2 regions of the Alkalibacillus sp. S2W genome follow, and region 1 is predicted to be linked to the other one. Evidence: riboswitches for the same ligand, from Rfam matches in the RefSeq annotation. Region 1 holds a riboswitch; the other holds the start of a gene.
What was found. A riboswitch is a leader RNA that binds a small molecule or an ion and turns the genes downstream of it on or off. The one in region 1 is predicted to bind lysine.
Positions count from the first base shown of each region.

Region 2: another riboswitch for lysine. It lies ahead of ACKXGF_RS10905 (Na+/H+ antiporter NhaC family protein); the one in region 1 lies ahead of dapA (4-hydroxy-tetrahydrodipicolinate synthase).

Region 1 covers NZ_CP177234.1:637,171-645,012, forward strand. The annotation lists gene ACKXGF_RS03430 (SNF2 helicase associated domain-containing protein) at 1-998, opposite strand, end outside; gene ACKXGF_RS03435 (diguanylate cyclase domain-containing protein) at 1,191-2,633, shown strand; gene ACKXGF_RS03440 (hypothetical protein) at 2,654-3,079, opposite strand; gene dapA (4-hydroxy-tetrahydrodipicolinate synthase) at 3,173-4,063, opposite strand; lysine riboswitch at 4,176-4,353, opposite strand; gene ACKXGF_RS03450 (Cof-type HAD-IIB family hydrolase) at 4,533-5,306, shown strand; gene ACKXGF_RS03455 (HAAS domain-containing protein) at 5,382-5,999, opposite strand; gene ACKXGF_RS03460 (hypothetical protein) at 6,533-6,985, shown strand; gene ACKXGF_RS03465 (trans-sulfuration enzyme family protein) at 7,140-7,842, opposite strand, start outside.
Region 2 covers NZ_CP177234.1:2,038,030-2,045,871, reverse strand. The annotation lists gene ACKXGF_RS10920 (bifunctional metallophosphatase/5'-nucleotidase) at 1-625, shown strand, start outside; gene ACKXGF_RS10915 (YunC family protein) at 688-999, shown strand; gene yunB (sporulation protein YunB) at 1,055-1,840, shown strand; lysine riboswitch at 1,894-2,062, shown strand; gene ACKXGF_RS10905 (Na+/H+ antiporter NhaC family protein) at 2,195-3,730, shown strand; gene ACKXGF_RS10900 (sodium-dependent transporter) at 4,053-5,435, shown strand; gene ACKXGF_RS10895 (M23 family metallopeptidase) at 5,471-6,427, opposite strand; gene ACKXGF_RS10890 (YutD family protein) at 6,540-6,812, shown strand; gene ACKXGF_RS10885 (cytosolic protein) at 6,853-7,125, opposite strand; gene ACKXGF_RS10880 (SAV0927 family protein) at 7,141-7,425, opposite strand; gene ACKXGF_RS10875 (DUF86 domain-containing protein) at 7,531-7,842, shown strand, end outside.

The DNA of each region.
Region 1 (7,842 bases):
CTAGCTAAGATTTGTTCTATATCCGATAAAGTTCTCATTTTCTGCTGGTCGACAGGATAAAAATAATTGTCGTACTTCACTAAGTCATACTCGTTATAAATCGTAATGTGTTTAAAATTATCAAATCCAAATAAATACTGATTTTCGTCTTGATAAATCTCATATTGAAAAGGTAATTCATCGTTGTGCCAATGGATGTCTTGATAAGATTGGTGCGGATCTTCTAAACGACAAACACAATAAGATAATGCTTCAATCAGTGGTTTAGCAAGAACAGGTGTTACGGTAATGCCTTTTGAATTGGGTGGTGTCTGGAAATGACCATCATAAAAGACATCGTTTCGATATAGTTGCAAAAGCAAATCAATCACGCGCTGATCCTCTTCCGAAAACACGTGTTCACTTGGATCGTATTGAAAGTTAGGCGTGAATTCATGTTCTTCTCCTCGGTCTAAGCTCTCAAGGAATTTACGCATACTTTTAACGACATACAACCGATTTGTTCCAACCTTCATTTCAATCGATAACTTATCATCAAATCTAAGTTGGCGGAAATGCCGTATCGTGAATTCGACTTTTAATGTTTCTCGTTGATGTTTATTTGTCGTTGGTCGATTGGACAGCGCTTGGATCAATTCACTCGAATAATCACGTTTTTGATTGGCTCGTTGTTCTCGCTGACGTAAAAACTGTTCATAGTCAGATTCATGACTTTCTTCTTTTGCGTTTGTATCTTTGGCCATCTTAATTAGAACAGCGGCCACATGTTTGCACGGAGGATTGTCTTCAAAAGCAGGGCAGTTACAACTACAATTCACTGTGCTGTTCTCTATTGCAGCTCTTACTTGATAAATTTTACTTCCTGAGACCCAGGCATGATAAGTATTTTCTTTGGGATTGTGTTTAAAATGGATGATGTTTCCTTGATGGTAATAGTTTAAGCCGCGTGAATATATATGAGACGGGATCTCTTTTTGTATTTCTGATATCGAAAGCATAAGTGTTCATCCTTTGGTTAAATAATGCATATCTTAACTATTCTACCATATATGAGGCTTGAATGTTGAATTGAATCCAAAGATAAAAAGATCACCACCTTAAAAATAACTAGCGGATTTTGAATTTTATTGTTATAGTAAAATAGGACTATGAATTTGGTGCGATGAAATCGTTTACAATGAGGGATGACCATGCTGAAACAACATAAAATCCTAATAGGTAGCATTGTGTGGATAGGGATCTACTTTCTTTTAATTGCTGGTTTATTAGATGATTCAGCAGTAAGACAAATGATAGGACCAATAAGCGTCGCTATTGCTGCAATAGGTGTGTCTTTTTGGTTATTTCGCCAATATTGGTTGCTTACCACGCAAAATCGGTATTTTTGGTTATTATTAAGCTTTGGCATGATGCTGTTTGGTTTAACTAACCTTTATGACGTGATCAGTTTTACGGTACAGTCAACTGACCAATTCACGCTCGCAACTAATTGGTTATGGGCATTCAGTTATTTAGTCTTTTTTATCGCATTGATTTATAAATTGTTAATTCTAACAAGTTACTACACAAGTCAACAGCTCGTCTTTAACATCTTAGTCTTTTTGACTTTTGTTTTAGCATTGGGCTTACATTTTATTATAATGCCTCTATTTGATTTGAGTCAGCAGTCAATTGGGTTTGATAGTATTGAGATCATTTATCCGCTTTTAGATTTGAGCATTCTGGTTACGGCTTTTATATTACTTAATTTGACGTGGCAAACGGAAAATGTGAAGTGGTATAGTATGTTCGGATTGCTTATATTAATCTTAGGGGATTTACTTTACTTTTATTTTGTGACATTAGAAGGTTTTATAGAGACTATCTATATTCAACCTTTGTGGTTATTGGGAGTTGTTTTGATCGGTGTTTCTGGATTTTACGCTCGCGACCATGAAGGCGTTCACTTATCTCAGCATGGTCATCAGTTCTCGTTACAACAAGAAATTCTATCTTACGTCGTCATCTTTATTCTGATAATGTTTGTTTTTTATAGTTATGGTTGGGAGTTAAATAGTCTGAGTTTAGGACTGGCATTTATTCTTGTCATCACGATTATTCGTAATATCTTCTTAATCAGACAAAAATTAAGATTAGTAGCCCAATATCAGTATCTAGCTTACCATGATTATCTAACAGGATTACGGAACCGTTCGAAGTTCAATAAAGATTTAACCCAGTTGGTGAAGCAGGCTGAGCAAAAAGGTGAGCGAATGGGTTTAATTATGATCGATTTAGACAATTTTAAACCCGTTAATGATGATTTCGGTCATCAAATTGGAGATGCATTGTTACAGCGTGTCGTTAAACGGCTCACTCAAGGGCTTCGAGGAGATCAAGGGATACTTTATCGTTTAGGTGGTGATGAATTTATTGTATTAGTACCTCGATTAGAAAATGATGTCGATCACTTAGTGGGTGAGATTTTGAGTCAGTTTGATGCCCCGTTTGATTTGGGTGAAACAGAGCTTCAAATGACGCCGAGTATTGGTGTGAGTATTTATCCAGATGATGGCGAATATGGTGATCTTTTATTGCAACTAGCTGACACGGCTATGTATCAAGTTAAACGAGACGGCAAAAACAATTATTAAATTCACCCATTAATGGATCGTTAATCCTTATACTCTGCAAGTGATTCAGGGACATTGAAAACAAAGAACAAAATGCCAGCTAATAATATCATGCCAGCTTCACTTAATGTAACGAATGCTCGTCGTGGCGTGTTAGAGTGCCAATATTCGAAATGAGCTGTTGTAAGTAATTCGATAATACTATAAGTTACAATTAAACTGATGAAATAATATAAAAAATGTATATTTGAGAGTAGACTAGCTAACGGAAACACAAACAAACCTATAAAAGCAGCTGTTAACCGTATCCATATAATGATTGATCCGTGCCTGTCATTTATTCGATAAGGTCGAAACGGTTTTATTTTTCTTTTAGAAACACCTAAAGTTCGACGCACAATCATTTTTACCGTTTCGGTTAAAACGATGAAAATAGCTATTGCGATAAGAATATATGTGACAACCAAAGTGATCCTCCTAGCGGCAACAATTTTATATTAGTTTAACAATAAACAAAAAAGTAGACCAGCTAAAGTTTAAACTTCAGCTGGTCTATTATATTAGCCAACGTCTTGACTTGTTGTGTAGCTCTGGATCATTGGGGTTAAAGCAGCGCGCTCGGTATCATTCAATGGAATGAGTGGGAGACGGACGCTTCCGACAGGTACTCCGATTTGATTAAGTGCTTCTTTAACGGGAGTTGGACTTGGTGCTGAGAACATCGCGTTCATAAATGGCATGATATAGCCATGCATTTTAGCCGCATAGGCAGTATCACCATTTCGATGTGCGTTTAACATGTCTTGCATTTCATTGCCGAGAATATGCGATGAAACAGATACAACACCAATCCCGCCAACTGCGAATGTAGGCAGTGTTTGGCTGTCCTCACCTGTATAAAGCGTGAAATCATCACTAGTCTGATTAATGATCGTTGTGACTTGATCAAGATCACCACTCGCTTCTTTAATAGAAACAATGTTATCAACTTGTGATAAGCGAACAATCGTATCAGCTGTCATTCCAACGGCACTACGTCCTGGGATATTATAAAGCATCACAGGTGTTTCAATGCTTTCAGCGATTGTGCTGAAGTGTTGGAACATCCCTTCTTGAGAAGGTTTGTTGTAGTAAGGTGTCACGAGCATGACTGCATCGACACCAATGGATTCAGCTTCTTGTGATAACTGGATAGAAGCACGCGTATTATTAGAACCTGTATTGGCAATGACGGGAACGCGGCCATTAACTTCTTCAGTTACAAAACGGAAGAGCTGTAATTTCTCTTCATGTGTTAATGTCGGTGATTCACCTGTCGTACCGGCTACGACCAAGCCGTCAGTACCATTGTTTAGTAAATAATTAATCAATGAACGTGTTGCATCAAAATCAACATCACCATGTTGATCAAATGGGGTTACCATAGCTGTTAATACTTGTCCGAAATTCATCTAATCACACACCTTTTGTTAATATTTTTCCTGTCCTTCTAGGTGTGGAGGACCAAAAAAGCAACAACGAAGCGACTGGGCCCGTTGTTGCTTTAGAACGTCAAAATGTCCTAAGTCAGATAGCCCTCCATATAGTCGCCTATATGACAGCCCTGCACTTCTTTAATGCAGAACCAGCTTCATGATTGTGAGGATCATCAAGCTTCGGCAAATCCCCCTTTCCTCATGCATCGCAAGAGCTCACTCTCCTCAACATAAGTACTTATGGTGTTTGCGCCTCTATCCTTACTTTAAATTCGTTTAAAATAAGAACGTTTAAGTTGTAATTTTACTGTACCAAAGTTCCCGTACTAAAACAAGTTATTTCCCTGAAAACTTAACGCTTTTATGACAAGCGAGCATGGAATAAATGAAATATGTTAAACTTTGAATGATTAGATGACAGTAGAAGGAAATAGGAGGTAGTAAGATGGACCAACACATCGTCTTTTTTGACTTAGATGGGACATTGCTTGATCGTTCTAAAAGTGTACCTGAATCAGCACGACAAGCGGTCCAAACGTTAAAGAATAATGGGCACATCGTCGCGATTGCAACTGGACGTGCTCCGTTTATGTATGAACATGTAAGGAATCAATTAAATATTGATACATATATTAGTTTTAACGGGCAATATGTAGTGTTAGATGGAGACTCAATTTACCGCAATCCACTTAAACCTGAAAGTTTAGAACGTATGGTGAACCAAGCAAATACTAACGATCATCCAATAGTTTACCTCGACCAAGAAGATATGAAAGCCAATGTTCAATCGAGTAGTTATGTGTCTGAGGCGATTGCGACATTGAAACTTGGCCAAATAGCTGATTACGACCCGACGTATAAAGAACGTGATATTTATCAAGGGTTACTGTTTTGTAAAGCGGGAGAAGAGCAAGAGTATGAAGCGGCATACCCTGAGTTTGATTTTCTCCGTTGGCACCCTTATTCAGTTGATGTGATTCCTCAAGGCGGATCAAAAGCAGAAGGGATCCAACATGTGCTAAAGCAAGTTGAATTACCAGAAGATCGCGTCGTTGTCTTTGGTGATTCCTTGAATGACTTAGAAATGTTAGCGCAATTCAAGCACAGTTTTGCCATGGAGGACGGTCACGACCGCGCGAAAGAAACCGCATCATATATAACGCCTGATGCTGATCAAGATGGTATTGAGCAAGGTTTGAAAAAAATGGGCTTGATATAAAAAGGAATCCTTTGGGCTCAATCACATTTAGAAGAAATAACCTAATAAATAGTAAACTTAAGCGCTCAGATACTTTTATGAGCGCTTTTTAATGGTAAGATTCAAACTTCTATAGTATTTAATCAAGCTGAAAACACTTATGAGCATGGGGATGGCGACAATAGCAGCTAATATATACCTTGGTGCCCCGTCTAATGTGAATATCGTAGGGTCATAGAAACTTCTAAAATATAAAACGCCCACTGTCACAGAACTTGGTACCATCGCAAGTAGAAACAAAGAAACCCAATTCTTTATATTTAATTCTGAAAGGTCAACTCTTAAACCAAGAATAGTAACTACAATCCACAAAATGAACATGGATGGGAAGCCAATTAATTCTAAAAGTGATACATTAAGTGGATCATTTAAAAGATTGTTAATAAAGACTAGTGAAAATATGACTATTATAAAATTTATTAAATGTTTGGTATCTTCTTTTGTTGATACGGTCATGACAGAATCGAGTGCTTTAGCATATGTTTCAGGAGATTTACCCAAAATATCTTCAACTGACTTGCCGTCTTTCTCACCTTCGATTAAATGCACCTTTGCCGTTTCCAATAATCCCTCGATTTCTGCATCGGTCTTTCCTTTAGAAATTAAATAACTACGCATTTTTTCTATAAAACGTTCGCCTTCTTTTGAAATCATATTTCCATCCCCTTTCCTTTAAGCACTTTGTTTACACTGCAATTTAACTGTTCCCATCGCTCAATAACTTGCAATACCAAGTATATAAATAAAACAGAAATAACTTGTTATTTAGAATATATTTACATTATATCTATATCAACTTGTAATACAAAACATTAATGCCAAATATTTGGTTGTTTATAAACTTTGTGCTTTGTTTAAAGGCATTTTCCAACTGTAAAACTAGCATCATAAACAACAATCAATTTGGCAGTGATGGTCGTGCAAAAGTAGGGAGAGTTTAAATCTATGTATTCTTAGTATTTGCTTGTTCATTAATGTTTTACATAGCCTTATCAGTAATCACATAGCTTTTTACAAGTGTTGAAATAAATATTTTGAACTGTGCGATTCAGTTCTCACGCCTATGTATTTAATTTATAAATTCAGATAAAAAGAAAATTATGTTAAAATTGTCACAAAAATTGTGAAAGTATGTTCTGGAGTGGTTGTATTTAACAAGTTATTGAGTTGAAAAAGGGGGGGATAAAATGGAGGAAACAGATTGGGATATAGAAGAAGTTAAACATTTAAAAACGAAGCAATTAATCCAAAGCAATCTTGTGATGCTGTTGTTATTCGTGCTGATCGGTTATTTTGCTGAGAACGGAAATATATTCGTCCTTTATGGAATGTTTTGTGTATTATTATGGCTAATAGTAGCTGTCACTTTGTACATCCTAACGACAGGAAAGTTTGTTGGTACAAAGACAAATAGGCGGGTGCAGGAGTTTGATAGAACTCAATTAGGAGAGAAACGTTGGAGGAGAAGGAAAATAATCGAACTTGTTTTCATGAGTCTGTTAAGTGTCATTGTTACAGTTTTGACGTTTGTTGAGGATTATGAAACTGCAATCTTTAACTTTCCTATCGATGCTTTTCCGTTTATGGGTGCTTGGTTAGGCTATAATATAGGAGAAATGATCAGAATACACAATTTGTAAAGGTGATCTGAATACTGGAATAACCCTTGTTCAAGTAACGGGTACTGTCATTGTATATGGAAAATAATGATTACATAAAAAACGCTCAGAATATTTTCTGAGCGTTTTAGTTTGTTATTTATAAAGCGAAGAGAGTGGACGAATTGGTTAATACTTAAGTTGTTGTAGCATTCGCAATCGCTTCATTTAATTGACTAACGATATCATCGCCTTCTTCAATACCGATTGAAATACGAACGACGTAATCATTAATGCCAAGATTTTCGCGTTCTTCTTCTGTTAAAGCTCGATGTGATGTTTTGCTCGGGTAGGACACAGTTGTTTCCACACCAGCTAATGTTGGAGCAATTTTAATCCAACCAAGTGATTTAAAAAATGTCGCTACATCGAGGTTGTGAGCTAATTCAATTGTGACGATCGCACCATTGCCACGAGTTGAAACATTTTCAGGATAATAGACTTGCTTCACACTATCATTTTCCTCGAGATGCGTCGCCACTTGTTTAGCATTGGCTGATTGCTCACGCATACGTAAAGCCAGCGTTTTTGCCCCGCGTTCTGTTAACCACGCCTCAAAAGGACTTAAATTCATGCCTAGCCCGACAACTTTTTTATTAGCAAGAGCGATTAAATCGTTATGTCCTACTAAGACACCTGATGTCACATCACTATGGCCACCAATGTATTTCGTGGCACTATGTACGACTAGATCCACTCCTGATGTATAAGGATTTAATAGATATGGGGTTGCGAATGTATTGTCGACCATTGTTTTTAGATTATGGTTTTTCGCGATTTCTACCAGTATTTTTAAATTTTCGACTCGTAGAAATGGATTTGTAATGGATTCTGTTATT
Region 2 (7,842 bases), 1.4 Mb from region 1:
GATTTCAGATGCTCAAGATGAGGATACCATACAACAAATTCAGGCATGGAATGACCAAGCAAATCAATATTTAGATCAGGTCGTGACATCCCTTTCTGAGCCCTATCCGATTGATTGGTTCCAGTCAACGAAGCTTATGGAAAGATTCGTTGAAGAATTAAGAAACTGGACGAATGCGGATGTCGCAGCACTTAACTCAGGTGTTTTATTATCTGGCTTTGAATCAGGACCTGTTACGAAAAAGCATATTCATGAAAGTTGTCCTCATCCGATGAATCCATGCAAAATGACATTAACGGGACAGGAATTAATCGAAACGGTAAGATTATTTGAATCTGATCGTTTTAAAAACCATGAACTTAAGGGCTTAGGCTTCCGTGGTGAAATCTTAGGGAAGATGGTATACTCCCAAGTCACCTTGCACTATAGAGCAGATGGTCAGTTGCTAGAAACGATCAGTATAGCAGGAGAACGTGTTGATCCTGACAAAAAATACACACTAGCAACAGCTGACACATTCTCATTTCCATGGCTTATTCCATCGATTTCAGAAGTGGATGACAAACAATACTATATGCCAGAGTTTTTGCGTGATGTCTTAACCAAGTGTCTGTCTAATGTATAAAAGTTAGACAGACACTTCTTTTTGTTTTAAGACATATTGTATACAAAAGGAGGTCGATGGCATTGATTCATGTGGAACCGATTTGGATTGATGATCAACCTTTTACGTATACACATGTGGCTCTGCCAAAAACGAATTTACTGATTATCTCGAATGATATTGGATATATCATGTGCGGAGCATTAGATATTGATTTGTTTAACGATTATTTAAAAGATCGAGAAATTATTGCAGCAAGGGCAGTGGGTGTTCGTACTGTTGATGCATTAATTCATGCCCCATTACAGAAAGTAACGACTTCAGCTCAGGAGAAATATGGGTGGTATGAAGGCATGATAGGAAAGCACGCCTTATTATCATTAACCTCTTCATAAAGGAAGCACATTCCCTCTAACTTTTGTGCATAAATTAATTAGAGGGGGTGGTGGCTTGCGTCGAATCAGAGGTATACGACGATCGAAGAGAAAACCGAAGACATTCGGGCAAATATTCATGATGACCGTTGTAGTGTTCATTATAGCAACCCTCTTATCTGTGTGGTTGATTAATCGAGGGATCGAACCCACTTTGATCGAAATGGCAGAAACTAAAACGAATCAATTTGCGAGAGAAGCTATTAATGAAGCGGTAAGCCGCCGGATTGTCGATGATTTGGAAGCTGATGAGATATTAGATATTGAAACAGATGATTCGGGAAATATTGTATCAATGAATTGGAATAGTGTTGTCATTAACCGAGTCCTACGTAATACAACGTTTCGAGTTCAAAATTTCTTAAAAAGAATTGAACGGGGTGAAATAACACCGGAAGAGTCTTTGGATTTTGATTTAGAGCATGATGTTGTTTTAGAAGAAGATACAGTAGAGGACCACCGAGCTATTGTACGCATTCCAATTGGTCAAGCAACGAATAATGCGTTATTGGCTAACTTAGGGCCACAAGTACCAGTGAATTTTCGAATTATTGGTGACGTGCAATCAGATGTTGAGCGAAGAGTAACGGAATACGGGATCAATAATGCATTGATTGAGTTAGATATTTTTATTCAAGCTAACGTTCAAGTTGTTATTCCGTTTGCGACTAAAACGACAACAGTGGAAACGCATGTCCCAGTATCGATTGGAGTTATACAAGGAGAGGTGCCGGAATTTTATAATCAAGGTGGTGGAAATTCACCAGATATTTCGATTCCATATAGGGATTTACAAGAATAAATGAGCGTGGTATAGTAATTTTTGTGCGAAATTGAATATATGGCCTTATCAATCGATGAGGTAGAGGAGCATTGAGCATCAGTAACACGTGGGAGGATGACAACAATGACCATGTGTGAAAGGGTTGAATGCCGAAGTACTTAGAGTGTCAGACTTTAAGTATTGGTGTATTTTTGAATAAGAAATACACTCTCGTACAAGAGACGGGGAGCTACTGATCGAGAAATAACCGACTTCTAAAAGTAATGGTAGATTTCTCTATCATTACTTTTTTTTATGATGTATAACATTAACATTCTACTGTGTTAAATCATAGAACGGCATTCTCGAATTCATTTTTTAAGGAGGATTATCATGGAAGAAACTTTTTGGTCATTGCTTCCACCTTTTATCATGATTTTACTCGTGCTTGTAACAAGAAAAGTCTTGTTATCACTTGGCGCTGGTATTATTGTGGGTGCGCTCATGGTGGAAAGTTATGACATATTAGCAACATTAGAACGAATTTGGTTTTCATTCCAAAATTTGTTTTACGCTGAAGGTGCTTGGGATATCTGGAGTGTACAGCTCATCATCTTTTTATTACTATTAGGTATCTTAATCGCATTCTTAACAGCGACTGGAGGCGCCCAGGCATTCGGTCAGTGGGCCGTTAATCGCGTACGAACGCGTAAAGGCTCACAGTATACGACTGCATTATTAGGTGTAGCCATTTTTATTGATGATTATTTTAATAGTTTAACGATCGGTCAAGTTTCCCGTCCTATTACAGATCGTCAGAACGTTTCGCGCGCGAAGTTAGCTTATTTAATCGATTCAACGTCAGCCCCTGTTACGGTATTAACACCGATTTCAAGTTGGGGAGCTTATATTATCGGAATTATTGCAACGATCATTTCAACACATGAGTTAACCGAATTATCAGCTTTAACGACGTTTGTCCAAATGATTCCATATAACTTTTATGCGATTGCAGCTGTCTTGCTCGTCTTTTTAGCTATTTTCTTTAAACTTGAAATTGGCCCAATGAAAAAACATGAGCAACGTGCAGAAGCATCTGGAACATTAATCGACCCAGAGAATCCTGATGTACCAGGCGACTTAAAAGGTGGCGTGAAGGAAAATGGACATGGACGTGTTTATCACCTACTACTGCCACTATTAGTCCTGTTAGTGACAACTATTACCATGATGATTATTACAGGTATTCGAGGAAGTGAAGATGGTGTAACGCTGGTTTCGATCTTTGCAAATACTGATGTGAATTTATCACTTGTATTAGGTGGTACGCTTGCCGTCGCCTTATCGATGATTTTATATGCGGTGCAGCTAGGTGAAAAAACGAATTTTTTCCTTGTTACATGGGAGGGCATTAAGGCGATGCTTCCAGCTGTCTATATTTTAATTTTAGCTTGGATGATTGTTGCGATTATTGAAGCTATTGGAACAGACGATTACTTAGTAGGAATCGTTGAGGAAGCAAGCCTGAATGCAGCCTATTTACCAGTCATGATTTTCTTAATTGCAGGTGTTACTGCATTTGCGACAGGCACCTCATGGGGTACGTTTGGTTTAATGTTGCCAATTGCAGGCTCAATGGCTGTTGAATTAGATCCGACATTATTAGTCCCAGCATTATCAGCCGTTCTAGCTGGTTCAGTCTTTGGAGACCATTGTTCACCAATCTCTGATACATCAGTTCTGTCATCAACTGGCGCAGGCTCGAATCACATCGATCATATAGTGACACAAATTCCATATGCTTTAATTGCGGCAACATCAACAATTCTTGGCTATTTGGCATTTGCTTTAACTAGTTCATTGATCATAGGTCTAGTGGTAACGATTGCGATTTTAATAGGCATTGTTTTATTGCTGAAAAATAAATAAAGCACATGAAACTCAGGCTGTTTGACGTCATAAACAGCCTGAGTTTTTTTGGCATTAACTTCCATACTTCAAAGCATCAAAGTTTTTTTTGTGAATCATATTGTCAAAACATTTAGATATTTGGTATGCTTGTATACGTTGTTGCTCACTTAATGATTGAATTTTGTGACTTTTTTGCTAAGACTAATGAAACTTTTTCAAAAAGTCTTGAAAAAAAGTTGTCAAAAAATTATAATAAAACAAAATAATCAATATATTTAAGTGAGAACCAGTACAACGACTTATCGTTGTACTGAATTATAATAGAAAGGGGATTATGATTATGCAAGGAAGAGAGCAGTTTGCAACAAGGTTTGGTTTTATTTTTGCAGCTGTTGGTTCAGCAGTAGGCTTAGGTAATATTTGGCGCTTCCCTTATATGTTAGGGGAAAACGGAGGGTTCGCATTTTTAATTGCTTATTTTATTTGTATCGCCTTAATTGGTCTACCTGTTTTATTAGCTGAATTTACAGTTGGTCGACGTGGACAATCAGACGCCATTAATTCATTTGAAAACATCAAATCCAAATCATTTGGTAAAATCGGCGGTTTTCTAGGCGTCTTATCAGGAACATTAATCCTGTCGTTCTACGGTGTTATTGCTGGTTGGGTCTTTTACTATTTATTTAGTTATCTTACAGGCACGGCAAGTAATGTCGAACCTGGTGGATTTGAAGGATTCTTCGGTGATTTCATTGCTAGTTCAGTTGGTCCAGTTGTTTGGCAGTTCGTATTTATGGTTGTTGTCATTGGTGTTGTTTATTTCGGTATTAAGAAAGGGATCGAAATTGCCAACCGTACATTTATGCCAATGCTAGCGCTTCTTGTTATTATTTTAGCTGTGTTTGGTTTGACAATGGATGGTGCAGGCGAAGCACTTAGTTTTATGTTCTCACCTGATTTTAATGCTTTAGGTGATATTAATGTTTGGGGTGCAGCTGTTGGTCAGGCATTCTTTACATTATCACTAGGTATGGGTGCTATGATTACGTATGCTTCTTACTTACCAAAAGATTCTCGATTGCCTTCTGCAGCAGGAACGGTTGTTGTATTTGATACGTTCTTCGCTGTGTTCGCGGGTCTTATGATTTTCCCAATTGTTTTCTCATTCGGAATGGAACCAGGTGCAGGTCCAGGTTTATTATTCATGACGTTACCTGAGGCATTCGGACAATGGGGCTTAGGTGGAACGATTTTCGGTATTTTCTTCTTCCTATTTGTTGGTATTGCAGCTTTATCATCTGCGATTTCACTACTGGAAGTTTGTGTTTCTTGGGCAATGCGTCGTTTCAATGCTGGACGTAAACCAACAACTCTAATTGCTGGTGCGATTGTGACAGTATTTGGTTTTCTATCAGCGTTGTCACAAGGTGCTGTCCCAGCTTTAACTGAAATGAAATTGTTCGCGTTCCTTAATACAGAAGGCGCAACGATTACATTCTTAGATGTCTTAGACAAATTTACTGCACAATACACATTAGCGTTAGGTGGTTTCGTAACTGCGCTATTTGTTGGTTGGGGCTGGAACAAGGTCGAGGCACTACGTGAAACAGGTCTACAAGATACAACTCTAGGTAACTTATGGATTTGGTTCTTGCGTATTGTCGCTCCTGCAGGGATCTTATACATTCTGATTACAAACTTAATTAGTATGTTAACTCAATAATAAAAAGGGTGTGTCTAATCCAGACACACCCTTTACTATTGGGATTGCTTTTCCCATCGTTTTAAATGTGGATAAGGGTCAAATGCCCATTCATTTTCACCATTATCTCGGTACATACCATAATGAAGGTGAGGTGGGAATTTACCCGAAGTTCCAACTGGTCCATATCCTGAAGCGCCGACATAACCTATGACATCACCTGGTTCAACAATATCGCCTTCTTCTAATTCGTCTTCGAATCCGTTCAAATGAGCGTAATAATGATAAACATTGTCTGTATCTCGGATGCCAATTCGCCAGCCACCGTATTTATTCCAACCTTTGATTTCAACTATACCATATGATGTTGAGCGAACAGGCGTACCATAACTTGCGAATAAATCGGTACCTTCATGGATTCGTCTACCTCCATAACCACGTCCAGCTCCCCATGTAGAGCGGTATGAATATTGGTTATAAGAAGGAATTGGAAATGCGTGTTCATCTAATTCTATTGTTGAATAATGATTAAATAATTCGTGGTATTGTTTGATAATTTGAGCTGCTTTTTCACGGTCATAATATTGAGCTAAACTTTTTTCATAAGATATGCCTTTACCTAGTTGTTCATTTAGCCAATGGGCGAATGTGAATAAGACATCTTCGTCATTTTGGGGATTTGCGTATTGATCACCATCACCATCTTTGCCAATCCCATTAAAAGCTTGAATTGTTGCTTCATAGTGAGATGGGTTTTCGTCGACAGCTAATAATCCAAACCATTGATCGGGGTCAATTTGAATTCCAGTTACTCGATCTTCATCAATATCATTGATATTCCGTTCATATTGATCGATTGCCGCAATGAGGCTCCACGGCACTTGGGTTAGGGTAGCTGTTTTTTGATAAAGATTCAATCTTTCTTCAGATAAGGACTCGTCTTCAGCCCAACTAATACTAGGTGTTAGGATGACTATGAAAATGAATAAGCCAGTTATGATACGGCGTTTCATGTAAAATACTCCTTTGCTTAATCAGTATTAATAGTGTTTCCGTCTTTTTTGAAATCATCAGAGCGAAAAGAAGGTTTGATATGATACACTAATAGTTATAGAGGTGATTCAGATGGAATTATTAGGGCAACAATATGAGCTCATTCACGATTACCGAGAAGGGTTTCAAGAAGATGTGATAGAACAGCGTTTTAGCGATATTTTAACGAAATATGATTACATAGTCGGTGATTGGGGCTTTGGTCAACTTCGACTAAAAGGCTTTTATGATGATCAGAATCAAAAGGCGACATTTGATACGAAAATTTCAGCATTAGATGATTATTTGTACGAATACTGTAATTTTGGTTGTGCTTACTTTGTCTTAAAACGAATAGATAGTTAAATGACCGGATGCCCGCTAATCCGGTCATTTTTAATTGAATTCACCCTTGATCATCGTGTTCTGGATCTTCGTCATCTGGAAAATTATTTGGTTGATGGGCAAATGGATATTGTCTCGGTAGATCATGATGCAATTCTTTATTTTCATAGTTAAACGCTGAATAATGTCGGCGTTTGGGATCATATTCACGGGCCTCAAGAGGTTCATCATTAACAGGTTCACCATATGTCCCTTCAGGAAATTCTTCTGGTGTTTGCATATTCTGTTGCATTTCAACAGGTTTAAAATCATCATTCTTTTTCTTCTTACCCATATAAATGCTCCTTTCTTATGTTGCTTGTGGTTGCTGCAATAATTCAGTTAAATAGTCGTGAATCGCTTCTGCTTCATACGTATTGAGATGTAAAAAGTGGCAAAAATAATCACTATCTTCTAACTCATCATCATGAATCTCAGTGTAACGTGATCGTTGTAAATCAATGACGAAACTTTTCGCTTGTTGTTGCTCTCTCTTAACAATGGCCAAATCAAAGCGTCGATCATCTCCTGTGAAACTAACGTAACGAACAAGGCCATCAGTCATTTCATCGTTAATCGTCTTAAAAGGCAACATTATTCAGCTCCTATTATTTAAAATCAGTTATAGTATGGCGCAAATATTTTTATATATAAGAATTAATTGTCTATGATAAACTAGAAAATGAAAGGAATGATGAAGATGTACTTTGTTGACCTTGAAAAAATGGATCAAACATCAACATATTTCAATAATTTATTAAGCACGTATGAACAGGCAACGTTTGAATCAAACGTTGAACTATTTGGCCTTGAACGTATTGTACATATGACGATTGAAGCAATCGTTGACATAGGAAATATGATGATTGACGGTTTTATTATGCGAGACCCTGGTAGCTATGAGGATGTCATTGATATTTTAGTCGATGAACAGGTCATTACAGCTGACCAAGAAGATGCTTTTAAACAAGTGATCAGCTTAAGAACTACGCTTGTTAAAGACTATACGGCA